Linked DNA regions of Methyloferula stellata AR4. The protein of the gene in region 2 interacts with the protein of the main gene of each other region in a pairwise test. Links are inferred from orthologs where the notes say so. Each region holds a gene or a part of one and is shown on either strand. Other genes may lie near its edges.

Evidence for each region. Proteins that work in one complex are often made in the same cells at the same time.
Region 1: the proteins of clpA (region 2) and A3OQ_RS0104480 interact in binary tests that used the Escherichia coli proteins (3 or more experiments, as listed by UniProt). The link is inferred for Methyloferula stellata AR4 from one-to-one orthologs.

What each region holds. Positions count from the first base shown.
Region 1 is NZ_ARWA01000001.1:895,634-903,913, forward strand. The notes cover bases 2,502-5,631. They hold A3OQ_RS0104480 (ATP-binding protein), read left to right. Parts: upstream 2,502-2,806; coding sequence 2,807-5,431; downstream 5,432-5,631. Other genes in these bases: A3OQ_RS0104475 (two-component system response regulator), read left to right, coding at 2,502-2,798; A3OQ_RS21315 (crotonase/enoyl-CoA hydratase family protein), read right to left, coding at 5,436-5,631. In the rest of the region: ggt (gamma-glutamyltransferase), read right to left, coding at 1-494; more of A3OQ_RS0104475, read left to right, coding at 660-2,501; more of A3OQ_RS21315, read right to left, coding at 5,632-6,440; A3OQ_RS0104490 (ABC transporter ATP-binding protein), read right to left, coding at 6,826-7,560; A3OQ_RS0104495 (ABC transporter permease), read right to left, coding at 7,529-8,266; A3OQ_RS0104500 (ABC transporter substrate-binding protein), read right to left, coding at 8,273-8,280. UniProt on the Escherichia coli protein: Member of the two-component regulatory system UvrY/BarA involved in the regulation of carbon metabolism via the CsrA/CsrB regulatory system. Phosphorylates UvrY, probably via a four-step phosphorelay.
Region 2 is NZ_ARWA01000001.1:3,536,177-3,539,216, reverse strand. It holds clpA (ATP-dependent Clp protease ATP-binding subunit ClpA), read left to right. Parts: upstream 1-301; coding sequence 302-2,779; downstream 2,780-3,040. Other genes in the region: clpS (ATP-dependent Clp protease adapter ClpS), read left to right, coding at 1-286. UniProt on the Escherichia coli protein: ATP-dependent specificity component of the ClpAP protease. It directs the protease to specific substrates. It has unfoldase activity. The primary function of the ClpA-ClpP complex appears to be the degradation of unfolded or abnormal proteins.

The sequences.
Region 1 (8,280 bases), 2.6 Mb from region 2 along the record:
CTGGCGCGCGATTTTGCCGGTACTGCCACACCATTGTTGTCGAGAAAGACATCCGGCTTCGTATCGGCGGGTGCCGCTTCCCGATAATCGATGACGACGGTCTTATTGGGGGCAGCGAGATGAACAAGCATGAAGCCGCCGCCGCCAAGATTGCCGGCCTGCGGGAGAGTCACCGCCAAGGCGAAGCCGACCGCGACGGCGGCATCCACGGCATTGCCGCCGCGCTTGAGAATATCGACCCCGACTTCTGTCGCCTGCGTCTCTTGACTGGCGACCATGCCATGCGTGGCGAGCACAGGCAGGATGCGGCGGCCTTGGGCGGCGAAAGATTGCCCGGCCGGCTCCGCATAAGCCGGCTCCGCGCAAGCCGCCGCGCATAAGCCAATGCTTAAGTATAAGGCGGCAAAAAAAGCCGTCCTTCGGCCAGAGTAAATGAGGTCCGACCAAGCCCGGCTTTCGGCGTGAGCCAAGGCGTGCGGCGCCTTGCATCTCATGCGGTGGTACCAAAAGAACCCTGACATCACGACTCGGATCGTAGGCAATTACTTAACGAAATTAAGCGATTGTGCCAGCACAACATGCCCCCGTCTCGCGGCATACCGGATGCCGGCGAAATCCGGGTTCGGAAAGGCGTTTCCCATCGTGGCAATGGAACGTTCATGTCTCTCGTAGTGATCATTGATGACAGTGCGACCAATCGCAATATTTTCGGTTTGCTGGCTCAGTCCCTTGCGCCCGATATCACTGTCAAAACCTTTGGCGATCCGGCCGAAGCATTGGTCTGGCTTTCGGACAATACGCCTTACCTCATTATCACCGACTATAAAATGCCGCAGATGGACGCCGCGGAATTCATCCGACGTTTCCGTGCCTTCCGCAATTCTGACAATGTCCCGGTCATCGTCATCACCGTTTACGAAGAGCGCTCCTTCCGCCTGCAGGCGCTTGAGGCGGGCGCGACGGATTTTCTGACCTCGCCGGTCGATCACCACGAATTCCTGACCCGCGCACGCAATCTGCTCGATCTGCGCAAGCATCAACTTCTGCTTGCACAACGCGCCGATACGCTGGAGCGCGAATTGAAGGACAGCGAGCGTTCGCTGCGCGATTCAAGCGAACGACTGGCGCAGGTCATCGACACTTTGCCGATCATGATCAGGGCGGTCGGCTACGATGGAAGCGTCTTGTTCGTCAACGCCTATGAAACCCGGTTTTTCGCCGTCGATCCGGCCTCCGTCATCGGCAAGCAGGGATCGGTCCTGCTCGGAGAGGAAGCCTGGTCGAATTCCTATGCGCTCGACCGCATGGTGTTTGAAACCGGCAAGGCCATGCCGACCTATGAAGAAGAGATCGTCGATCATGCGGCTGTGAAGAGGGTCTTTTTGACCTCCAAGGCACCGTTGCACGATCTCGACAACAAAGTCATCGGGGTCCTGACGAGCTCGCTCGACATTTCGGCGCGCAAGCAGACCGAAGCGCATCTCCGCTATACGGCGCAGCATGACGCTCTGACGGATCTGCCGAACCGCATGATGCTGCGCGAGAGATTGCGGAGCCTGATTGCGCGCTCGCGCCGCGGCGATCATCTTTTTGCGCTGCACCTCATCGATCTCGATGGCTTCAAGCGCGTTAATGATCTCCTGGGTCATACGGCCGGCGATCGGTTTTTGAAGGCACTCGCCAAACATTTGCGCCATTCGATCCGCGAAGCGGATATGATCGCGCGGCTTGGTGGCGACGAATTCGCCGTTCTTCAGAGAGATGTCGGCTCGAGCGAAGATGCAGCCGTCTTCGCGACTCGTATCCTTGAGACCGTCGGGCGTTTCAAATGCCAGGACCATGACGGCCTTGTCACCAGCGCCAGCATAGGCATCGCCATGCACCCGTCGGACGGGAGCGACGCCGAAGATCTTTTGCGCAACGTCGATCTCGCCATGTACAAAGCCAAGGCCGAGGGCGGCAACAGCTTCTGTTTCTATGCGGCGGATTTGCAGGCGCGTGCCAAACACGCCGCGGGTCTCGATGCGGAATTGCGTCATGCTTTGGCGGAAAATCAATTCCTGCTCTATTATCAACCGCAGGTCGATCTTTCGACAGGCCAGATCGTCGGCGCGGAGGCGCTTTTGCGCTGGAACCGCCCCGGCAAGGGGATCACGACGCCCGGCGCCTTTCTGGCGCGCGCCGAGGAGAATGGTCTCATCCTCCCGATCAACGAATGGGTTCTTCGTGAGGCCTGCCGCGAACTCAAAGCCTGGCACGATGCCGGTCTTCCGCGCATCCGGATCGCGGTCAATCTGTCGCCGGTTCAATTCCGCAAACGCACCGTGCCTCTGCTCGTCGCCAAAGTTCTGGCCGAGTCGGGGCTTGAGGGCCAATATCTCGATCTTGAATTGACCGAAAGCATCATGATGCAAGATATGAACGCGGTCGAGCGGGATCTGCATCAACTCGTCGATCTCGGCGTGCATCTTGCGATCGACGATTTCGGAACCGGCTATTCGTCTCTGGCCTATGTGAAACGTTTTCCCGTCGACCGGATCAAGATCGACCAGAGCTTCGTCCGCAACATGGTGGATGACGTGAACGATGCCGCAATCGTCCGGGCCATCATCACGCTCGGCCATAGCCTCAATGTCACGGTCGTTGCGGAAGGCGTCGAGACCGCCGATCAATTGGCCCGTTTGCGCGCAGAGAACTGCGACGAAATCCAGGGCTATTATTTCGGCAAACCCATGCCGGCTGCCGATTTTGCGGATTTGATCCGAGGCGGTTCGCCGATCGCACTCCGCTCGGCTTGAGGCCACCCATGGCTGAGGTCGATATCACGTCGCGCCAAGCCGGCCGAAGCGCACCTCAGCGTCCTTCCGAAAGCCGCGGTCTTGACGCAAAACCCGGCCTGTTCGCGCGCATGCGAAACCATTTGGCGCGCCGGCCCGACTCGGAGCATGAGACGGCCTTCAACCGGTTCGCGCTCTGCGCCTGCGCGCTGCTTTATCTCATCGGAGCGAGTTTCTTCGGCGATGCCGAGGCGCATCGCACGCTGGCGGAACTGGCCGTCAATTTCGCCATCTTCAACTTCTTCGCGGTGGTCATATTTATTCTGATTCTACGCGACTCGGGCGTATCGCCGCTCCGGCGTTTCGTCTCGATCTGCGTCGATGCCGGCTGCGTCTCCTACCTCATCCACATGGGGGGCGCCGCGACGGCCTTGTTCTATCCGCTGCTTCTCTGGATCATTTTCGGCAATGGCTTTCGCTTCGGCGTGCGCTATCTGGCCATCGCCGCGGCGGTTGCGACCTTTACGTTCTCGGCGGTCGTGATCACCACGCCGTTCTGGCGGGATAATATTTCCTTGTCGCTCGGCCTCATCGTCGGGCAGATCGTTCTGCCGGCCTATGTTTCGATTCTGATCCGGAAATTATCGGAAGCCAAGCGCCAGGCGGAAGAAGCAAACCGGGCCAAGAGTCTGTTTTTGGCGAGTGTCAGCCACGAGTTGCGCACGCCTCTCAACGCGATCATCGGTTTGAGCGATCTCTTGAGCGATATGACCACTGACGAAGAGCAAGGAGACATGTCGCGGACCATCGCGACGGCCGGGCGCTCTCTATTGGCCTTGATCACCTCCATACTCGACTTCTCTCAAAAGGAGGTGACGAAGTCCCCGGAACGGGAGGAGGAGGTCGATCTATTCTCCTTGCTCGCGAGCACGCGCGACATGTTGGCCGTGCAAGCGAATGCACGCGGACTATGGCTGACCCTTCATATCACGCCGCGGGTACCGCAATTCGTCACAAGCGATTCCCGCGGCCTCGAACAGATTCTCGTCAATCTTACCGGCAATGCTCTGAAATTCACGCAAGCCGGTCATGTCACCATTTTCGCCGACGCGATTGAGATGGCGCCGGGCCGAGTCAAATTGCGCATCGAAGTTTCCGATACAGGCATTGGCATAGCGCCCGAGGCGCAGGCCCGGATCTTCGAGAGCTTTACGCAGGCCGATGAAACAATCATCGACCGGTTCGGGGGCAGCGGTCTTGGTCTCGCCATCGTCAAGCAGCTTGTCGAAGCCAAGGGCGGCAAGGTCGGCGTCGAAAGCATTGTCGGCGCGGGCAGCACGTTCTGGCTCGAATTCGAATGTCTTGCCGGAACGGCGAAGCCGCTTGCGCTTCCGTCTCAGATGCTGCCATGGCTCCTCTTGTCGGAGGATCGTGCGATTGGGCCGTTGATCGAGCAGCAGGGTGTGACAGTCGAGCAGGTCTCGACCATGGCGGATCTGGCCAAGACGATGCAGGCTCCGGAATGGACGCGCGCGCATCACCGGCCCGTCATCATCCTCGATCAGCGCGCATTCGGTGCGAATTTGGAAGAGATTGCCCGCCGATTGCGTGGAAGCGATCCGGCTCGCGGGCCTATGCTGATCGCTTTGAAGGAGAATGAGTCGGTCGATATCCAGTCGCGTGAACTCTATCTGACGACCTTGCCGCGTCCCCTCGATGCAGCCTCCATCATGAACATGTGGCAGCATGTATCCTGGAGCAAACGCAAGAGCATGGCGCGCCGCGCGGTGGCGCATATGGCCTATCGGCCCCTGTCAATCCTGGTCGCGGAAGACAATAAGACAAATCAGAAGGTGATCGCCAAAATTCTCGAAAGAGCCGGACATTGCGTTCATCTTGTCGACAATGGCGAAGTGGCTCTCGAAGCCATGATCGACAAGAGTTTCGATATTGCGCTGATCGATCTCAACATGCCTGTGTTGAACGGGATCGAGATGACGAAGCTTTATCGCTTCGTTGCCGCGGGCCGTGCGCATCTGCCGATCATCGCCTTGACGGCCGATGTGACCGCCGAAACGAAAGTGCGCTGTACCGAAGCCGGGATGGACGATTGCCTGACGAAGCCAATCGAGCCGGCTCATCTGTTGAACGTGCTGAATAGTTTCGCGGGCGGTTGGCCGCCGGAAGAAGCGGATCTCTCCGGGATCGAGACAAAGCCGGTTCAGGTAGCCGATGCCAATCGCGAAACCGCGGCCGTGGATGATGAGCCGATCATCGATACCGATAAATTGACGTATTTGCAGAAGCTCGGTGGCAAGGAGTTCGTTTCCGACCTCCTCGATCAATATGTGAGCGATGCGGCCCGCATGCTACGCGAACTCAGCAATGCTGTCGCCGAGGAAAATCTGCCGAAATTCCAAGACAGCATCCACGCTTTGCGGAGCTGTTCGGCCAATGTCGGAGCCAAGGCGATTTACAATCTCTGTCTGTCTTGGCGCGAGGTCGATGCCTATGACCTCGCCTTACGAGGCGAGGACCACATGAAAGTGCTCGAAGCCGAATTTGCCAAAGCGCGTTCGGCTATGGATCTTTATGAAGAAGACGGAACCGCTCCCGCAGTGAAGCCCTTCCATCCGCAGGGTGCAGGCGAATAGCATCTCAGACTGAGACGGCCGCTGAATTGGAAGATCCCAGCCGCCTTTGTTGTGCCGAAACCAGAAGCTCCATCCGGCGCAGATCCTGAGTATCGATCTTCATGACCGAGTCGACCCAGATTTCCGTCACCTCGCGCAGCTCGGCCTTGGTCAGCATATTCACTCTATTCTGCACTTTGTTCATCGCATGGAGCAACGGATGGCGCCGCGTATTTTCGCGAATGAATTTGTGGGCCGCTTCCCGCGCTCTGCCTTTCTCGGCAAGAACATCGATCAGGCCCATTTCGTAAAATTCCTCGGAGCTGTATATCCGCCCGCTCATGATGATTTTTTTGGCGCGAGCCGGATCAAGTTTGCGCGACAGCAAGCTGAATGCGCCCATGCCGGGAAACGAATTGAAGAGCACTTCCGGAAAGCCCATTTTCGTGCCGCGCTCAGCGATGAGAACGTTATAGGACAAGGCGCATTCGAGCCCGCCGCCGAGCGCATCGCCTTCGACGATCCCGATCGAAACCACCGGAACGTCAAAACCGAAAGCGTTATTGTAGACGGCGTCGACGCATCCATAGGCGTAAAGAAGCAAGGCGTTGCGGTCCTGCTCGCGAATTTTCTCGAGGAAAAAGCCGAGGTCTCCGCCGAGGTTGAAGATGCCTTGCACATTCGAGACGGCGACGGAAAACAGAAAAGGCTGCTCTTCGGACGGGTCGCGCGTTTCGAAAAGCTTCTGAATGTCGCGATGCATCTCGTTGAGATCATCGAGCAGAGCCAGGGTTACGCTGGCCGGTCCCTTCGGCTTCCAATACATCCAGAGGGCTTTTTCATTCGGATCGAGCGAGACTTCGATTTCCGAATAAGGCCGCGACAGAAGTCGCAGATTCAACGGAAGCGGGGCCGTCTCGCTCAATTGCCGAAGTGCGTCGGTAGCGGAATGGGCTCTACCGAGCAGTGAAATATCGTCGGCTTGGCGCCGGTCCCCGAGGGCATTGGACTCAGTAGCAAGAACGCGCATTAGGTATAGCCCCACGCTTGCCTATTGCCGTCATCGACGAACGACGGCACTGCAACGAGCCACATAACGTTGGAATGTAACAATCATGCACCGTTGCCTAAACATTATGATGGGGTGTTAAGGCTTTTTTTACCAATCAAAAAAATCGGAACAATCAATCTTGGTAAATAGGACACCGGTCATGGTTAAGGCGGCCTGATCGTTTTTTCGAACCGAAAAATCGAAATGCTTTTTCGAATGACGTCTGGTTAGCTATGTAGATTGAGAGTGAAAGCCGGCTTTATATTGCGTGACGCGACCGCATCTTGGGCAACGGCCGAGCTTTATCCGCATACCTCCGCCGATCTGTACCTGCGTCGATTTAGCAGAGCGCCTACAGCAAAGATCAAGCGGTCGATTTTGTCAGAAGCTGGATGACCTCGCCCTTGATCCGGGCCGCGGAGGCCTCGGTCATTGCATGCCGCGGCTTGTCGATCCTGATCTCGACTATAACGCGGGCGGGCTTAGTCGAAAGCATCAAGATCCGGTCGGCGAGGTAGATCGCCTCTTCGACATCATGCGTGACGAGCAGCGTGGTGATGTGGCGGGCTTCGACCAATGTCGCAAGCTCGTCGCGGAGCCGGGCCGCCAAGCTATTATCGAGCGACACAAAAGGTTCATCGAGCATCAAAATATCGGGCTTGATGGCCAAAGCCCGTGCGAAGGAGACGCGCCGTGCGAGGCCAAGCGACAATTCACCGGGAAAGAAGGTGAGATGGTCGGCGAGGCCGAGGCTGTCCGTGATTTGTTTCAGATCGGCCGGATCGGCATGCGGCGCGGCGAGACGGATGTTTTGCAAGACGCTGCGCCAAGGCAGAAGCCGCGGCTCCTGGAAAACCATCGCGAGCTTCTGGTCCGGCGGATGCGTAATCGTGCCCTCGAAATCCGTGTCGAGGCCGGCCATGATGCGCAGCAAAGTCGTCTTGCCGCTGCCCGACGGGCCGATCAGCGCGCAGACCTCGCCCGCCTGCAGCGTGAACGCGAGATCGCGCAGCACGACGCGTGTTTCCCCCGACGCCGTCTGATAGGTCTTGCGAAGGACGGAAACGTCAAGCTGGGTGAGGGCGCCAACGGGAGACATGTCGCTCGATGGGTTGAACCAGGAAAGTTTCAATCGCCAGCATGACACCGACGAAGGGAAGCGCATAGGCAAGCAGCAGGGCGACATCGAAAAGCTGAAAAGCAATTCCGATTTCAAACCCGACGCCGTTGGAGCGGCCGAGCAGCTCGACCACAAGAACGATTTTCCAAACGAGCGAAAGACCGGCCCGCGTCGCCGCCGCGATATAGGGGGTCAGTTGCGGGATCAGGACATGCCGCAGCCTCGTTTTGAAAGGCATGCGGAAAACCTGCGCCATCTCCTGCAGATTATTGTCGAGCGCGCGGGCACCTTCGCGGATCGTCGCCGTCGTGATGGGAAGCTTGTTCAAGGCGACGGCGCCGATCGCGGCGGCTTCCGTCAGCCCGACCCAAATATAGGCCAGCACGATGATGACAAGCGCCGGCAGATTGAGAAGCACGATAAGCCATGGATCGAACAGCCGGTCCACGGTCTTGTTGCGGCCCATGACGAGGCCGAGCGCCGTGCCGAGCACCATGGCGACGGCAAAGGAGGCTGCGACCCGCAGAAGCGTGATGCTGAAATTGAACGGAAGCGCGCCAGAGCGGATTTCCCGCCACATCGTGGTCAGCACGATCAGCGGTTCCGGCACGACGCGAGGACCGGCGAAAATCGAAGCCGATTGCCACAGCAGGAAGAGCAGAAGAAGAGACGCCAGCCTCAGCACGGGCGGTCAATTTT
Region 2 (3,040 bases):
AGCGGTTATTACGCGGACGCGCACCCAGACGCGCAAGCCCGCCATGTACCGGGTTCTTCTCCTCAACGACGATTACACGCCGATGGAATTCGTGGTCACGGTGTTGAAGAAATACTTCAACAAGGGCCCCGAAGACGCGACACGGATCATGCTCCATGTGCACCAGCACGGTGTCGGAGAGTGCGGCGTGTTCACGTATGAAGTGGCGGAGACGAAAGTCACGCAAGTTATGGACTACGCCCGCAAGCATCAGCATCCGCTGCAATGTATCATGGAAAAGAACTGAGAGGTTGGAGCCACAATGCCGTCCTTCTCCCGCAATCTAGAACAGTCGCTCCACCGCGCCCTCGCGATAGCAAACGAGCGGCATCATGAATATGCAACTCTCGAGCATCTGCTGTTGAGCCTTACCGATGACGGCGACGCCGCCGCCGTGCTTCGCGCTTGCTCCGTCGATCTCGATCTCCTGAAGAAGAATTTGCGGGATTATATCGAGCAGGAGCTCGACAATCTCGTCAGCGAAGGCCGTGAAGACGCCAAGCCCACGGCAGGCTTCCAGCGCGTCATTCAGCGCGCGGTCATTCATGTGCAATCGTCCGGACGCGAGGAAGTGACGGGTGCCAACGTGCTCGTCGCGATCTTCGCCGAGCGCGAGAGCCACGCCGCCTATTTCCTGCAAGAGCAGGACATGACCCGCTACGACGCGGTCAATTACATCAGCCATGGCATTGCCAAGCGACCCGGCATGTCGGACCCCTCCAAGGCGCCGCGCGGCGTCGAGGAAGAGGCCGAAGGCCGCGAGCCGAAGGAAGGCAAAGAGGGCGAGAAGAAGAAAGAGGGCGCGCTCGACGCCTATTGCATCAACCTCAACAAGAAGGCCAAGGACGGCAAGATCGATCCGCTGATCGGCCGCGAGGCCGAAGTGCAGCGCACGATCCAGGTGCTCTGCCGCCGCCATAAGAACAACCCGCTGCTCGTTGGTGATCCCGGCGTCGGCAAGACCGCGATCGCCGAAGGTCTTGCCCGCAAGATCATCAAGAACGAAGTGCCGGAAGTTCTGGCCGAGGCTACCGTCTTCGCGCTCGACATGGGCACGCTGCTCGCCGGAACTCGCTATCGCGGCGATTTCGAAGAGCGCCTGAAGCAGGTCATGAAGGAGATCGAGAACCACAAGAAGGCGATCCTCTTCATCGATGAAATACACACCGTGATCGGTGCCGGCGCCACTTCGGGCGGCGCCATGGATGCGTCGAACCTGCTGAAGCCGGCTTTGGCGCAAGGCACGCTGCGCTGCATCGGCTCCACGACCTATAAGGAGTACCGCCAGTACTTCGAAAAGGATCGCGCGCTCGTCCGCCGCTTCCAGAAGATCGACGTCAATGAGCCGTCGATCCCGGATGCGATCGAGATCATGAAGGGCTTGAAGCCCTATTTCGAAGAGTTCCACAAGATCCGCTACACCAATGAAGCGATCAAGGCGGCTGTCGAACTCTCGGCCCGCTACATCCACGACCGCAAGCTGCCGGACAAAGCGATCGACGTGATCGACGAGACCGGCGCGAGTCAGATGCTTCTGCCGGAAAACAAGCGCAAGAAGACGATCGGCATCAAAGAGGTTGAGACCACCATTGCGACCATGGCGCGGATTCCTCCGAAGACCGTGTCGAAGGACGATGCCGAGGTTCTCGAACATCTCGTCACGACCCTGGAGCGTGTGGTCTATGGCCAAAACAGCGCCATCGAGGCTCTGACCTCGGCGATCAAGCTCGCCCGCGCCGGTCTGCGCGATGGCGAGAAGCCGATCGGCAGCTACCTCTTCTCGGGTCCAACCGGCGTCGGCAAGACCGAAGTGGCACGTCAGCTTGCAACGGCGCTCGGTGTTGAGCTCGTGCGCTTCGACATGTCGGAATATATGGAGCGCCACACAGTGTCGCGCCTCCTCGGTGCACCTCCCGGCTATGTCGGTTTCGACCAAGGCGGTCTGTTGACCGATGCGATCGATCAGCATCCGCATTGCGTGCTGTTGCTCGACGAAATCGAGAAGGCGCATCCCGACCTCTACAACATCCTGTTGCAGGTCATGGATCACGGCAAGCTGACGGATCACACCGGCAAGCAGATCGATTTCCGCAATGTCATCATGATCATGACGACCAATGCGGGCGCCTCCGACATGCAGCGTGAGAGCTTCGGCTTCACCCGCGGCAAGCGCGAGGGCGAGGATACGGAAGCGATCAACCGGATGTTCGCGCCGGAATTCCGCAACCGTCTCGATGCCGTCGTTACCTTCGGGCGTCTGCCGTCCGAGGTCATCGCCAAGGTTGTCGACAAGTTCATCATGCAGCTCGACGCGCAATTGGCCGAGCGCAACGTCTCGATCGAACTCACCGACGAAGCCCGCAACTGGCTCATCGAGAATGGTTATGACGAGCACATGGGCGCTCGCCCGATGGCGCGCGTCATCCAGACGACGATCAAGACGCCGCTCGCCGACGAAGTGCTGTTCGGCCGCCTGAAGAATGGCGGCAACGTCAAGGTTGTCGTGACGGCCGATGATGCGGGCAACAAGAAGCTCGGCTTTGTCTTCCCTGAAGGGCCGGTTCTACCGCGTCCGGAAAAGGACATCGTCGAAGCCGGCAAGAAGCGCGTCAAGGCGGAGCCGGAAGTGCGCCGTGCCAAAGCCCGCAAGGGTAAGGCCGACGATGCCGAGGGCGACGACGAGGCGACCGATGGCGATGCGCCGGAGACTGTCGCCGAAACCGACGAGCCTTCGAAATAATCGAACGCGACCTCATCGCTTTCTTAAAATCGAAATGGCCGGGCTTGTCCCGGCCATTTTCTTTCTAAGAGGTTGAGGATTGTTCCGAGGCCGATCGTGCCGTTCAAAGACCGCCATTCATCCAGCGGCGGAGATTTTCAGCGAGACGGATATGCTTTCGTCAAGGACGCATCTCGGATGCGCCGCCGTAGGCGGTGGCGAAGCCATCCTTGACTAAAGCGGTCCGCTCGCCATGCTCGCCGCCAAGAGATGAATGGCGAA